DNA from 4 places in the Dorea sp. AM13-35 genome. Region 2 is predicted to be linked to each of the others. Evidence: predicted binding sites of a transcription regulator. Region 2 holds the regulator's gene; each other region holds the start of a gene.
What was found. The regulator Rex, encoded in region 2, represses fermentation and respiration genes when NADH is low (regulators of the CRP and FNR family bind a similar motif). The targets are predictions, from matches to a motif close to ATTGTTAANTANTTAACAAT.

Region 1: a site for Rex is predicted at 1,107-1,126, ahead of DW152_RS04835 (glycerol dehydrogenase). Genes of this name have one in related genera too.
Region 3: a site for Rex is predicted at 2,092-2,111, ahead of pckA (phosphoenolpyruvate carboxykinase (ATP)). Genes of this name have one in related genera too.
Region 4: a site for Rex is predicted at 2,530-2,549, ahead of DW152_RS00470 (trans-4-hydroxy-L-proline dehydratase activase). Genes of this name have one in related genera too.

The regions. Positions count from the first base shown of each region.
Region 1 is NZ_QUCZ01000003.1:106,416-109,975, reverse strand. Features, by position in the region: gene DW152_RS04835 (glycerol dehydrogenase) at 1-1,033, opposite strand, end outside; gene DW152_RS04830 (anti-sigma factor C-terminal domain-containing protein) at 1,217-2,500, opposite strand; gene DW152_RS04825 (RNA polymerase sigma factor) at 2,497-2,994, opposite strand; gene DW152_RS04820 (ATP-binding protein) at 3,217-3,560, shown strand, end outside.
Region 2 is NZ_QUCZ01000001.1:549,429-552,988, reverse strand. Features, by position in the region: gene abc-f (ribosomal protection-like ABC-F family protein) at 1-683, opposite strand, end outside; gene DW152_RS02695 (redox-sensing transcriptional repressor Rex) at 818-1,474, shown strand; gene DW152_RS02690 (NAD(P)H-hydrate dehydratase) at 1,648-3,147, shown strand; gene alr (alanine racemase) at 3,160-3,560, shown strand, end outside.
Region 3 is NZ_QUCZ01000001.1:21,197-24,756, reverse strand. Features, by position in the region: gene DW152_RS00135 (SpoIID/LytB domain-containing protein) at 1-14, opposite strand, end outside; RNA gene ssrS (6S RNA) at 170-353, opposite strand; gene pckA (phosphoenolpyruvate carboxykinase (ATP)) at 401-2,005, opposite strand; gene DW152_RS00120 (hypothetical protein) at 2,223-2,564, opposite strand; gene thrC (threonine synthase) at 2,607-3,560, opposite strand, start outside.
Region 4 is NZ_QUCZ01000001.1:104,735-108,294, forward strand. Features, by position in the region: gene lon (endopeptidase La) at 1-1,741, shown strand, start outside; gene yihA (ribosome biogenesis GTP-binding protein YihA/YsxC) at 1,757-2,359, shown strand; gene DW152_RS00470 (trans-4-hydroxy-L-proline dehydratase activase) at 2,632-3,540, shown strand; gene hypD (trans-4-hydroxy-L-proline dehydratase) at 3,545-3,560, shown strand, end outside.

The DNA of each region.
Region 1 (3,560 bases), on a different contig from region 2:
CCGGCTGTACGTCGCCGGCAAGATTGTGGATGGTTTCACCTGGTACACAAGCATTTTTGGCGATTGTTTCAACCTGTTCTGCAGCAGTAACTCCAATTTCTTCAAGTGTAACAGGAAGACCGACTTCCATACAGAAATTCTGAACTTCTTCAAATTCTTCTTTTGGAACACCTTCCAGAATAAGCTGAACCAATGTTCCGAGTGCAACGCAGCAGCCGTGGTCGGCATGTGCGATTCCAAGAGAAGTTACACCATTGTAGAAAGAGTGTGCAGCGGCACAGTTTACATTATCAGCACCAACACCGGAAAGATATACATTTGCCTCTACAATATTCTCCAAAGCAGGAGTAACAGCATGTACTTTGCATGCTTCTACAGCCTGTTTACCATATTCACGAAGTGTGTCATAACACAATCTTGCAAGTGCTTGACCGGCTCTTGTGATTCCAGTACCTTCCAGACTGGCAGATTCAGTACGGATAGAAGCACGACCTTCAAAATAAGTTCCGAGTGCATCGCCCATTCCTGCAATGAGGAATTTTACCGGCGCATTGGCGATGACCGTCGTATCAACCATGACTGCATCCGGGTTAGTAGGATAGAATAAATATTTATCAAAACTATGATCGTCGTTGTAAATAACGGAAAGTCCGGTACATGGTGCATCAGTTGCAGCAACCGTAGGAACAATAACGATATGTTTTCCTGAATAGTATGCAGTTGCTTTTGCTGTATCGACTGCACTTCCACCTCCGACAGCAACAACAGTGTCTATTTTGTCTTCTTTTACAATGTCTTGCATTTTGGCTATTTCACTTTTGCTGGAAATGCCGCCGAAAATTTCATAACGTCTGTAGTCGTCTAAATCTCCAAAACTCTGCTCGATTTTATCGTGGCAGGCTTTATATCCGCTCCGGGAACAGACAAATAACCATCTTTTTCCCATATAGCCCATTTCTTCCTGAAACTTCAAAAGTGCATCTCTGCCCTGTACATATTTGAGTGGTTCACGCATTGCTCTAAGTCTCTCCATCATGATCAGTTACCTCCTGAAATTATATATATCTTTTTGTTGCCGTCTATAGTATAGCATAATTTCAAAAAAGTGTGATAATTTTTTAACATATTAATTAAAAAAATAACAATGAGTTTAATGTGATAAAGTGTTAAATTTGGGACGGGGATTTTCTAGAAAATCCCCGTCCCAAATTTAGTTTTACTGCATCTCTTCTGTATAGATTGAATAGACTTCTTTCTGATTAATCAGTTCCTCCAGAGTTTCTTTATCCGTAACGGTTGCGTATCCATAGATGTGAAGTCCGTGTTTCTTCACATAGGATTTCGCCTGTGCAAGTATTCCGGCATTAAAAGTTCCGGTATTACCGGATTCGGACATCATCTGTACAAATTTTTCCTGATCGGTAAGGTAATTTAAAAGGCTCAGAAAATGCTGCTTCGCATATTTTCCTTTGTATAGATTTTTAATTGCACTATCTGCTTCATCAATCCAGCCATCTTTATTGATCTTACATCCCGGAAATAAATTAGGATATTTCTTATCATTCCATACAATCGGACTGAAAGAAGAAGGATTGCATACGAAACCGATATTTGGGGTATGGAGTGTATAGGATGGATCACCATCTAAAGAATCAAATGCATTTGTCTGCACACCGCACCATACTTCGTTGATCTTCTGCTTTTGAATATATTTTGCAAAAGAAGGATAATCCATAATATTTTCCAGAGATACATAAGCTAAGTACATTTTACGTGAATCCAGATCTTTGATGTAAGCTTTTGAATCTTCTTTGTTTCCACCGGCGCTTGTGGAAATAGATTCGTCTTCTTTCAAATCTGCAACTTTTTCCATGTATGCAACATTTTCAGAAGCAGAAGAGGTTTTTGACTTTGCATCTGCCTGATTCCAGAAAAATGAATTGCCGACTGGCGTTTTTAAAACATTGCTGTCATAGTAATGGATTTTTCCGCGTGTAATATAACCGGAGACATCTGTCATCGTTCCGGTCATGCTGAAAGTCTGTGGAATTGTAAAATTATAATCGCCATATCCTTTTGCTTCCACAGTGGCAGAAACTCTGCGCTTACCCGGAAGAAACAGTTCTGTGTAAGCTGCCATATCCCGGCTGAACTGTGTCTGGGTGGATTGACCGGCCTTGGCTTCTTTGGCAGGATTATAATAAAATCTGGAAACGACTGACGGCAGGCAAAATTGTATAAATAACACCAGTACAAGTGTGACTGTAAGCACAGCGAGTCCAAGTTTGCGGAAAGCACTTCGGATAGAGCGGTTGACGACTTTGATAAAATCGGTATCGTCTTTTTCCGTAAATACATCGCTTAATTCCGGAATTTCCTCTTTTTCATAAAGATAATCACCAATAGCTTCCTGACGCTCAATGTCCTGTTCTATTTTTTTTTGCTGTTCCAGCTCAAGTTCGCCGGCTTTATATAATTCAATTAATTCACGATAAGTCATCTTGTTCCCTCCTGATATGATATAAGATATTTTTTGAGCTCTTTTTTCGCACGATAGGCAAGCATTTTCACGCTGCCGGTAGTGAGTCGTAGCATGGCGGCAATTTCTTTCTGGGAAAAATCTCCAAAATATTGTAAAAGAATGACTTCTTTCTGCTGTCCTTTTAAATGGTGGATCGCTTCCCAAAGCTGTTTTGTCCCTTCTTTTTGTAAAATTTCTTCCAGAACATCCTTCTTGATAAAATATTCCGAAACAGGAGCTACATCTTCTGTATGGATTGCCTCCAGTGATGCAAGAGTTTTTGCTTTCTTATAATAATTGTAGTAAAGATTTCTCGCTACCATATAAAGCCAGGCACGCATATTGGTGTGAGAATCCTTCAGCGAAAGCCAGGCTTTTAAAAATGTATCCTGCAAAATATCGTCAGTTACAGTGCAGTTTGAACTGAGTGAATAGATGTAAAGATACAGTTCTCTGTAGTAGCGTTTATACAGTTGTTCCAGTAAATACTTGTTCAGATCCTCACCCCCTCACTTTCATACTTGAGATATCCGTAGCTTTCTTAACTATATAACAATTTTGCTTTAAAGAGGTAACGATTTTGTTTAATATTTTTTGGGGGTATCATTTTATGGTATAATAAGACTGAATTTTGGTCTAAAATATGGATAAAAAATGACATTGAAGATAGAGAGGATGAAATGGGAGGTTTTCACATGTTTCGGAAAAATGTGAGCGCAGGAAAGGTTAATTTTATTGTATTTATTATATTTGTATTTATTCTGGGTGGAAGTGTGGAATTGCAGATAAATATGAATAAAAAAAGTGTCAGAATGGCATGCAGTATGGTGCTGGACCAGGCGGAATCTGTAATTGATAAAAATGCTGGTGATGGAGCGGACATTACAGAATTTATTTCTAAAATGCCATTCACAGAGACAATGACAATTTACATATGGGAAGATGACGGGGCGAGTTTTCTTCCGCTTCCGAAGAAGGAAGGAGTCCGGTTAAAGAAGACAGATAAGATTGAAAAAGAATGGAATTATCTGGTTAGTGA
Region 2 (3,560 bases):
ACTTTCGTTACAATCCGGTTCAGAAAATAACGGTCGTGTGAGACGATCAGTACTGCACCCGGATAATTTAATATGTAAGTTTCCAGCCACGTGATTGAATTCAAATCCAGGTGGTTGGTCGGCTCGTCCAGAAGCAGAATATCCGGTTTAGTAAGCAGAAGTTTGCCGAGAGAAACACGGGTTTTCTGTCCTCCGGAGAGCGTATTCACCGGTTTGGTAAATTCTTCTTCCTGAAAACCTAGTCCCTTTAAGACGCCAGTCAGTTCGCTTTCGTAAGCATATCCATTTTCGCGTTCAAATGCTGCGGTCAGCCGGTTGTAGGAGTCCATGTGGTCTTCCAGAGAGTCTCCACTTAAGTCCTTCATCTCCAGTTCCAGCTGACGGATTTTCTGTTCCATGGCAATGATATCTGCTTTTGCCGTGCGCACTTCTTCGTAGATCGAACGATCTGTATTCATGTCCTGATGCTGGGCGAGATATCCCATAGTCTTTCCTTTGGTCAGGATGACGGAACCACCATCTGACGGCAGTTCTCCGGCAATTATCTTGAAAATAGTAGATTTGCCGGCTCCGTTCGGGCCTACAAGGGCAGCTTTCTCATGATCTTCTATATGAAAAGAACCATCTTTCACAATGATTTCTTCACCAAATGTTTTGTTAATTCCATGACAGGCAAGTATCATAAAAAATTCCTCCTTATCTGTTCACATACGTTCTTATTATAGCGAAAACGTAATAAAAAAACTACTAAAAAATTGACTTTATTCATACAATTTTATATAATAACAGTTAGAATATATATGGGAAGGTGAAAAAATTGGATAATCGAGGAATATCACAGGCAGTCATCCGACGTTTGCCGCGATATTATAGATATTTAGGAGAACTCCTTGAAAATGGGGTAGAACGTATTTCTTCTAACGATCTGAGCAAAAGGATGAAGGTTACTGCGTCTCAGATTCGTCAGGATCTTAACAATTTCGGAGGATTCGGACAGCAGGGATACGGCTATAATGTCAAATATCTATATACAGAGATCGGCAAAATCCTGGGACTGGAAGAAGATCATAAGATCATAATCATTGGTGCAGGTAATTTGGGACAGGCACTTGCAAATTATGCAGCGTTTGAAAAACGTGGATTTATCCTGACCGGAATTTTTGATGTAAATCCGCGTCTGGAGGGAGTTGCGATTCGTGGAGTGCCGATCCGCATGATGGACGAGTTGAAGTCCTTTGTCCAGAAGAATGATGTAGAGATTGCTGTACTTACAATTCCAAAAGAGAAGGCAATCGAAGTTGCGAATATGCTTGTGGAGAACGGCGTGCGCGCGATTTGGAACTTTGCACATACGGACCTCAATATGCCGGATAACATCATTGTTGAGAATGTGCATTTGTCAGAGAGTCTGATGCAGTTATCTTATAACATCAGTCGTTATAATGAAGACCAGCGCAAAAAAGGAAAGAACTAGTAAAAGCAGACGTATAGAAACAGGCATGTGTATACAGGCTTGTTTTTATACGTCCTTTTTATATGATACCAGAGCAGAAAAGCCTGCATTCATGTGAGCTTGTCAGTAAGCGGATGTAAGATTTTGTGACTCCGCAGGTGTCATAAGTACGATTATATTAGGGAGATGAGCATATGAGGTTTTTACCGGATGGAGACAGTATGAAGGCGGCAGATAAGGATACGATAGAGAATCTCGGTATCCCATCACTGGAACTGATGGAACGTGCGGCGAGGAGTTGTATTGATTCCATGAAAAAGGAAAAGCTGGATTTTACAGATGTTCTGATTGTCTGTGGATCGGGAAATAATGGCGGAGATGGTTTTGCTATTGCGAGACTTTTAAAAGAAGAAGGATGTGCGGTTACTGTTTTTATGGCGGGGAATCCGGCACATTTAAGTGCGGAATGCCGGTATCAGTGGAAGCTTTTTGAAAGCATTGGAGGATCGATCCGCGACCACTACCCGGATGGCACATACAGCCTGATCATTGATGCTATATTCGGTGTTGGTCTGAGTCGGGAAGTAACCGGGCATTACCGGGAAGTTATCGAGTGGATGAATGAAGCGTCCGGAACAAAAGTTGCAGTGGATATTCCATCGGGAATCAATGCCGGAAATGGTTGTGTGCTTGGTATTGCATTCCGCGCAGATTATACAGTGACGTTTCAGGTTGAGAAGATCGGACTTATCTTTTATCCTGGAAAAGAATATGCAGGTAAAGTCACAGTGACAGATATCGGAATATCACTCCGAACGATGGAGAAGAACAAGAACATTGCATATCTGCCGGACAGAGAGGAATATATCAGAATGCTGCCGGACAGACCGGAAGATTCCAATAAGGGTACTTATGGAAGGCTGCTTGTGATCGCCGGAAGTAAAGGGATGAGCGGAGCTGCATTTCTTAATGCAATGGCAGCTTATCGGATGGGAGCCGGACTGGTGCAGATTTATACGGAGGAATCGAACCGGGTTATTTTACAGGCACTCCTGCCGGAAGCAATCATCACAACCTATACAGAATTTGACAAGGAAGAAGTGAAACGGCTTTTAAGCCACGCAGATGCGGTATGCATTGGTTCCGGACTTAGCAGATCCAAGACTGCAAAGAAGATTTTAAAAACCGTATTGTCCAATGTGGAAGTAGCATGTGTGATCGATGCAGATGGACTGAATCTGCTTGCGGAGCATTTGAAATATACAGAATATCTTACAGAAGGAAGTTTTATCCTGACTCCGCATATGAAAGAGATGTCCAGACTGACCGGACTTTCTGTTCCTGAAATCAGAGCTAACAGACAGCAGGTGCTGGAATCTCTGACGGAAGAATGGAACGTTACCTGTGTCCTGAAAGATTCAAGAACGTTGATCGGAGAGGCCGGGAAACGGACCTGTGTCAATACAAGTGGCTGTCAGGCGCTGGCAAAAGGCGGTTCCGGAGATGTGCTTTGCGGTGTGATCGCCGGACTTCTGGCACAGGGAATCAGTACATTCGAGGCGGCAACTCTCGGAACTTATATACATGGATTAAGTGGTGAAACAGCTGCGAGAGAGAAGAACCGTTACAGTATTCTGGCAAGGGATCTGCTTGAGAGCCTTGCAACAACGGACATTACAAATAGTAATTTATAAGGAGGAAGAACAATGAAAAATTATACAAGAGTGTGTGCAAGAATCAATCTGGATGCAATTGAATCAAACGTAGAGAATATGAAGAATAATTTACAGGAAAATGTTCCGATGATCGTTGTTATTAAGACAGATGCCTATGGACACGGTGCTGCTCAGGTAGCACATCTTCTGGAGCCAAAATCTTATGTATGGGGATTTGCAGTTGCTACATTAGATGAAGCAGTATTACTTCGTAAAGCAGATGTGACAAAACCGATCTTGATTCTTGGCTGCGTCTTCCAGGATCAGAGAGAAGATCTTATCAATAACGAGATTCGAATGGCAGTATATACAGAAGAAATGGCAAAAGAACTGTCTGATCTTGCCGTGAAACTTGGCAAAAAAGCTTATGTACATATCAAACTGGATACCGG
Region 3 (3,560 bases), 530 kb from region 2:
TTCTGACATTTCAACTGAATCCCTCCATATACATTCGTAACATTCGTAAAGCCACACGTTTCTTGTACTTTTCGCTGCATTAACAGCTCCTTTTTGTTCACATATGGATAAAAAGAAGATGCCGCATCGGATTATCACTAATCGTTCTGCGGCATCTGCCTTATCTTCTGTATTCCCCAAAATGCCGGTTTCTGTATTTTGACTCCTAGCCATCCGCTAGGTGGGTGTCCGCATCTGCTTTTCTGCCTTCCCCTGCATAAATGAGGGCTTGACATATTACAGAGATAATAAGAGTCCCGTTTAAAGTATTGTAGGTTCAAAATAACAGAAGTTATCGAACATTTCAGGTTTCCAACTGAGATTATTATACTCCAATAATCTCTATTTTACAACTGTTTTCTTATAACTGTGGTCCGGCAGATACAAGTGCCTTACCATCTTCGTTACCTTCATATTTAGCAAAGTTCTTAACAAATCTTCCTGCGAGGTCTTTTGCCTTTGTCTCCCACTCTGTTGCATCGGCATAAGTATCTCTTGGATCAAGGATTCCTGTATCAACGCCCGGAAGCTCTGTCGGAACTTCGAAGTTGAAGTATGGAATTGTCTTTGTCGGTGCATTCTTAATATCTCCGCTTAAGATTGCATCAATGATTCCACGAGTATCTTTGATAGAGATACGTTTTCCTGTTCCATTCCATCCTGTATTAACAAGATATGCTTTTGCTCCGTTAGCTTTCATCTTTTTAACTAATTCGTGAGCATATTTTGTCGGATGCAACTCCAAGAATGCCTGTCCGAAACAAGCTGAGAATGTCGGTGTAGGCTCTGTGATTCCACGCTCTGTTCCTGCAAGTTTTGCTGTAAATCCTGACAGGAAGTAATATTCTGTCTGTTCCGGAGTTAATACAGATACCGGAGGAAGTACTCCAAATGCATCTGCTGACAGGAAGATTACATTCTTAGCTGCCGGTGCTGCTGATATCGGACGTACGATCTTCTCAATGTGATCGATTGGGTAAGATACACGCGTATTCTCTGTCACGCTCTTATCTGCGAAATCAATCTTACCATCTTTGTCCAGTGTGACATTTTCAAGAAGTGCGTTACGTTTGATTGCATTGTAAATGTCCGGCTCAGACTCTTTATCCAGGTTGATAACTTTTGCGTAACATCCACCTTCAAAGTTAAATACTCCATTATCATCCCATCCGTGCTCGTCATCACCGATCAGAAGTCTCTTCGGATCAGTAGAAAGCGTTGTCTTACCTGTTCCGGAAAGTCCGAAGAAGATTGCTGTATTCTCTCCGTTCATATCTGTGTTTGCTGAGCAGTGCATAGATGCAATACCTTTTAATGGCAGATAGTAGTTCATCATAGAGAACATACCTTTCTTCATCTCTCCACCATACCATGTATTGATGATTACCTGCTCACGGCTTGTGATGTTGAATACTACTGCTGTCTCAGAATTCAGTCCTAATTCTTTGTAGTTCTCAACTTTTGCTTTTGACGCATTGTAAACAACGAAGTCCGGCTCAAAATCCTTCAGTTCTTCTTCTGTTGGTTTGATAAACATATTTGTTACAAAATGTGCCTGCCATGCAACTTCTACGATAAAGCGGATTGCCATACGTGTATCTTTGTTTGCACCGCAGAATGCATCTACAACATAAAGTTTCTTGTCGGAAAGTTCTTTCTGTGCAATCTCTTTTACAGCTTTCCATGTCTCTTCTGATGCCGGGTGGTTATCATTTTTATACTCATCAGAGGTCCACCATACCGTATCTTTGGAATTTTCATCCATTACGATATATTTATCTTTTGGCGAACGACCGGTATAGATACCTGTCATTACATTCACTGCTCCGAGTTCGCTCTCCTGTCCTTTTTCATAACCTTCAAGTTCAGGTTTTGTTTCTTCTTCAAATAACATCTCATAAGAAGGATTATAAACAATCTCTGTAGTTCCTGTAATTCCATACTTGCTTAAATCGATTTTTGCCATTTTACATTAACCTCTTTTCTTCATTATTTACATTGTCCTGTCTGTGCACGACAACATTTGCTCCTATTATCTCATTTATTTCAAAAAAAGTCAAGACTTTAACAATCTTTTTTCGAAAGTTTTAGACATTTTTTATGCATTTATCTTCCTTTTTTCGTTAAATCCTTGTCTATGGTATTCAAAAAATGCAAGATTGCATGCGCAATCTTGCATTTCCTTATGCTTTAAAATATTTATTATTGATTTTTTTAATCATTACAGCGTAAATCACAAGCGCAACGATCGTAATGGTCATGAAAACATAAAATACCGTCTTCGCTTCTCCGATATAAGTGTTATAAAGATCGGAAGCACCATATAAAGTTGCTGCAATACCAAGTATTAAAAGTGGCGGCAATGCCTCCTTACAGTATCCATCCAGATCTTTGCACTTTTTAATATTCACGTTTTTCGGAAGTAAGATCGTCCGGTTGATCTCATGTTTGAATCTCAGCATGTAACATCCATACAGACAATACAATCCGAGTCCCAGACCTATTACTCCAAATACACCTTCCATTCTTCGTTATCCTCCGTATCTCCTGTATTTCTCTTCTTTTGACTAACGGTTCAGAATCTGTTTTACAGTCTCTTCCATCTGATCTACATCACATTCGATATTATGCAGGACATTTGCATCCAGAATGTCTTTGATTGCCTGCGGCATATCGACCTGTGAAAGCTCCTGCAATTTCGGAAGCAGTGCAAATTCATCTTCTTCTGCATATTTTGCATCAATTGCTGTCATAACGCTCTTCACGAATTTGTATGGGCTTGCTGTGGACGCGATCAGATATTTCTTGCCTGTCTTTTCTGACTGTTCATACCGGCTGCATACATAAGATGCAACTGCTGTATGTGTATCCATCACATAACCGGTCTTATCATAGACATCATGGATCTGCTCTGCCGTCTCGTCCTCTGTGGCATATCCTGCAGCAAAATCAGACAGTTTTGCTTTCATATCTTCCGAAACCGTATACGTTCCATCTTTTTTCAAAGCTTCCATCAGTTCTTTTGTCTTATCGCTGTCCTCTCCTGCAATTACATAGATCAGACGCTCCAGATTGCTGGAAATCAGGATATCCATAGATGGCGATGTTGTCAGCACAAATTCACGGTTCTTATCATAAGTTCCTGTCTGGAAGAAATCAAACAATACTTTATTTTCATTCGATGCACAGATCAGTTTACCAATCGGCACACCCATCTGTTTTGCATAGTAAGCTGCAAGAATATTTCCAAAATTACCTGTCGGAACGACAACTTGTAATTCTTCTCCGTTCGCAAGTTCTTCATTTTCCAGAAGTTTTGCATATGCATATACATAATAAACAACCTGCGGAACCAGGCGTCCGATATTAATAGAGTTGGCTGATGAAAACTGATATCCCTTGCCGGCAAGTTCTTCTGCAAGTTCTTTGTCTTCAAACATTGCTTTGACACCGCTCTGCGCATTGTCAAAATTGCCGTGGATCGCAACAACATCTACATTGCTTCCCTTCTGCGTTACCAT
Region 4 (3,560 bases), 440 kb from region 2:
TGACAAACTTGCCTATAAGCTTGTGAATGAGATTCAGGTACTTAATATTAAAGAAGAATTACAGGAAAAGATTAAAGAACGTGTGGATAAAAATCAGCGGGAATATATTCTGCGTGAAGAACTCAAACTGATTCGTGAAGAACTTGGAGATGAAAATCAGTTATCGGATGCGGATGAATTTCAGCAGAAGTGTGATGCGCTGGAGGCACCGGATGAAGTAAAAGAGAAGATTTCCAAAGAGATACGGAGATTCCGTAATTCCATGAATAATCCGGCAGAGTCGGGAGTTATCCGTACTTATATCGAAACGATGCTGGATATGCCGTGGGATCACATGTGCAAAGAACACAAAGATATTGCATATGCCAAAAAGATTCTGGACGAAGATCATTATGGACTGGACAAAGTAAAGGAACGTGTGCTTGAATTTCTCGCGGTACGCGCTCTGACGAAGAATACAGATGCACCAATCCTTTGCCTGGTTGGACCTCCGGGAACCGGTAAGACATCCATTGCAAAATCACTGGCGCATGCTTTGAAGAAGCCGTATGTGCGTATTTCACTCGGAGGCGTACGAGATGAGGCAGAGATCCGCGGTCACAGAAAAACTTATGTCGGAGCGATGCCGGGAAGAATTGCAGCGGCTTTGAAGAATGCCGGAGTGAAGAACCCACTGCTCCTTCTGGATGAGATCGACAAAGTCAGCAATGATTATAAAGGGGATACATTTTCAGCACTTCTGGAAGTACTGGATGCGGAGCAGAACAAGAATTTTAGAGATCATTACCTGGAGGTTCCGCTGGATCTTTCGGAAGTATTATTCGTGACAACAGCGAATACATTACAGACGATTCCAAGACCGCTTTTAGATCGTATGGAAGTGATTGAGATCAGCAGTTATACGGAAAATGAAAAACTTCATATTGCAAGAGAACACCTGATCCCGAAACAGCTGAAAAAGCACGGTTTAAAAGAAAAACAACTGTCGATCAGCAAGAAAGCTCTGTGGAAGATTGCAAGAAATTATACAAAAGAAGCCGGAGTCAGGCAGATGGAACGTAAAATTGCTGATATCTGCCGCAAAACAGCAAGAGAGATTTTGGAAGATAAGAAGAAAGCCGTACGCGTGACAGAAAGGAATCTGGAACATTATCTCGGAAGAGAGCTGTTCAGCTATCAGATGAAAAATGACAAGGATGAAGTTGGTATTGTGCGGGGACTTGCATGGACAAGTGTTGGCGGCGATACGCTTCAGATTGAAGTAAATGTCATGCCGGGAGAAGGCGAAATCCTGCTGACCGGTCAGCTCGGAGATGTGATGAAAGAATCCGCGCGTACAGGTATCAGTTATATCCGCTCCGTCAGCTCGGAGCATAAGATTGACGAGAAATTTTTCAAAGAGCATGATATTCATATACATATACCGGAAGGTGCAGTGCCAAAAGATGGTCCGTCGGCGGGAATTACAATGGCAACAGCAATCTTTTCGGCTGTTACAGGGAAAAAAGTCCGTGCAGATCTGGCAATGACCGGAGAAATTACGCTGCGTGGAAGGGTTCTTCCAATCGGAGGTCTGAAAGAAAAGCTTCTCGCTGCTAAAAATGCGGGAATCCTGACAGTTCTTGTTCCAAAGGAAAATAAAGCGGATGTAGAAGAGATATCAACAGAGATTACAAAAGGACTGGAGATCATTCCGGTTTCTCATATGGATGAAGTATTGAAGCTTGCACTAAAGCGTTAAAAGGGGGAAAAGAATATGGTTATAAGAAGCCTGAATCTGGAAACAGTATGTGGAATTACAAGTAAATTACCGGAAAATGAACATCCGGAAATTGCATTTGCAGGAAAATCAAATGTTGGAAAATCATCCCTCATTAATGCTCTCATGAATCGGAAATCATTTGCGCGTATTTCCGCGACACCAGGAAAGACACAGACGATTAATTTTTACAATATTAATGAAGAATTATATCTGGTAGATCTTCCGGGATATGGATATGCAAAAGTATCTGAGCAGGAAAAAGCAAAATGGGGTCAGCTCATTGAGCGGTATCTCCATGGATCGGAACAGTTGAAGGCAGTCTTTCTTCTGATTGATATCCGGCATGATCCGTCTGCGAACGACAAACTGATGTACAGTTGGATCGTGGAGCAGGGATTCAATCCGATCATTATCGCGACTAAATTAGATAAGATCAAGCGCAGCCAGGTACAAAAGCAGATCAAAGCAATTCGCCAAGGATTAAATCTGCTTCCGGGAACAATTGTTATTCCATTTTCATCTGTGACGAAGCAGGGAAGAGATGAGATATGGGAGCTGGTTGAGACGGAATTTATGGAGAAGAATGAAGAGAAGTAATGGATGAGAGAAATTGTCATCTGTGAAGATGTAGAGATTGAAAGAAACCTTTTGAATACAGTACTGCTATGGAACTGCTGTTTCTTGATACCTACATGAAAGAATTAAACGGCATGGAGACAGCGCGAAGAATAAGAGAATAAGAGAATAAGAGAATAAGGAAAGAGAAGTTTGATAACAGATTGACAAACTTCTCTTTTTTTGCTATTATTAGACTAAAGTACAAACAAAAGTCTAACAGTAAAACAAAAGTAACGGGAAGGAGTAAGATCATGAATTATATTACGAATATCCAGAAGTATTCTATTCATGACGGAGATGGAATTCGTACTACCGTTTTTTTTAAGGGATGCCCACTGAAATGTGTCTGGTGTCACAATCCGGAGACGCAGCGATTTGAAAGAGAACTTCAGTACGATAAGGAAAAATGCATTGGATGCGGAGCCTGTGCAAAAGTCTGTCCGCAGAGCGCGATTTCAATGACGGAGGGAAAGCCGGTTCTTGACAAATCTCTGTGTAATCTTTGCGGAAAGTGTGAGAATTACTGCCCGGAAGGAATCCGTGAGACAGTGGGAGAAGAGTATCCGGTAAAAGAACTGGTAAAAGAACTGATGAAGGATCTGATGTTCTACGAGCAATCCGGCGGCGGTGTTACTCTTTCCGGCGGAGAAGTTATGGCAATGTCTACGGAGTATGTGCTGGAAATTGCCAAAGCACTTAAGAAGGAAGAGATTTCTTTAACAATTGATACGTGCGGATATGTGCCGTATGATAAATTTGAAGCGGTTTTACCGTATGTAGATACATTTTTATATGATGTGAAAGTGATGAATCCGGAGCTTCACAAGAAGTACATAGGCGTAGATAACAGACTGATTCTTGAGAACCTTGTGAAATTATCGGATGCAGGAGCAAGGATTTACATCCGTATTCCGACAGTCAAAGAAGTGAATGGCAATGATGAGAATATGAAGGCAACCATTCAGTTCTTAAAAGAACACAATATCCATCCGGCACAGGTGAATTTGTTGCCGTACCATAATACAGGAAGCAGCAAGTATCCAAAACTGGATATGGAATATAAAGGAACTGATTTAACGGCACCAACAAATGAAGAGATGGAAGGTTTTGTAAAACTTTTCCAGGATGAAGGCTTCTCAAATACCAGAATAGGAGGTTAAAACAATGGCAAAAAGAGGCA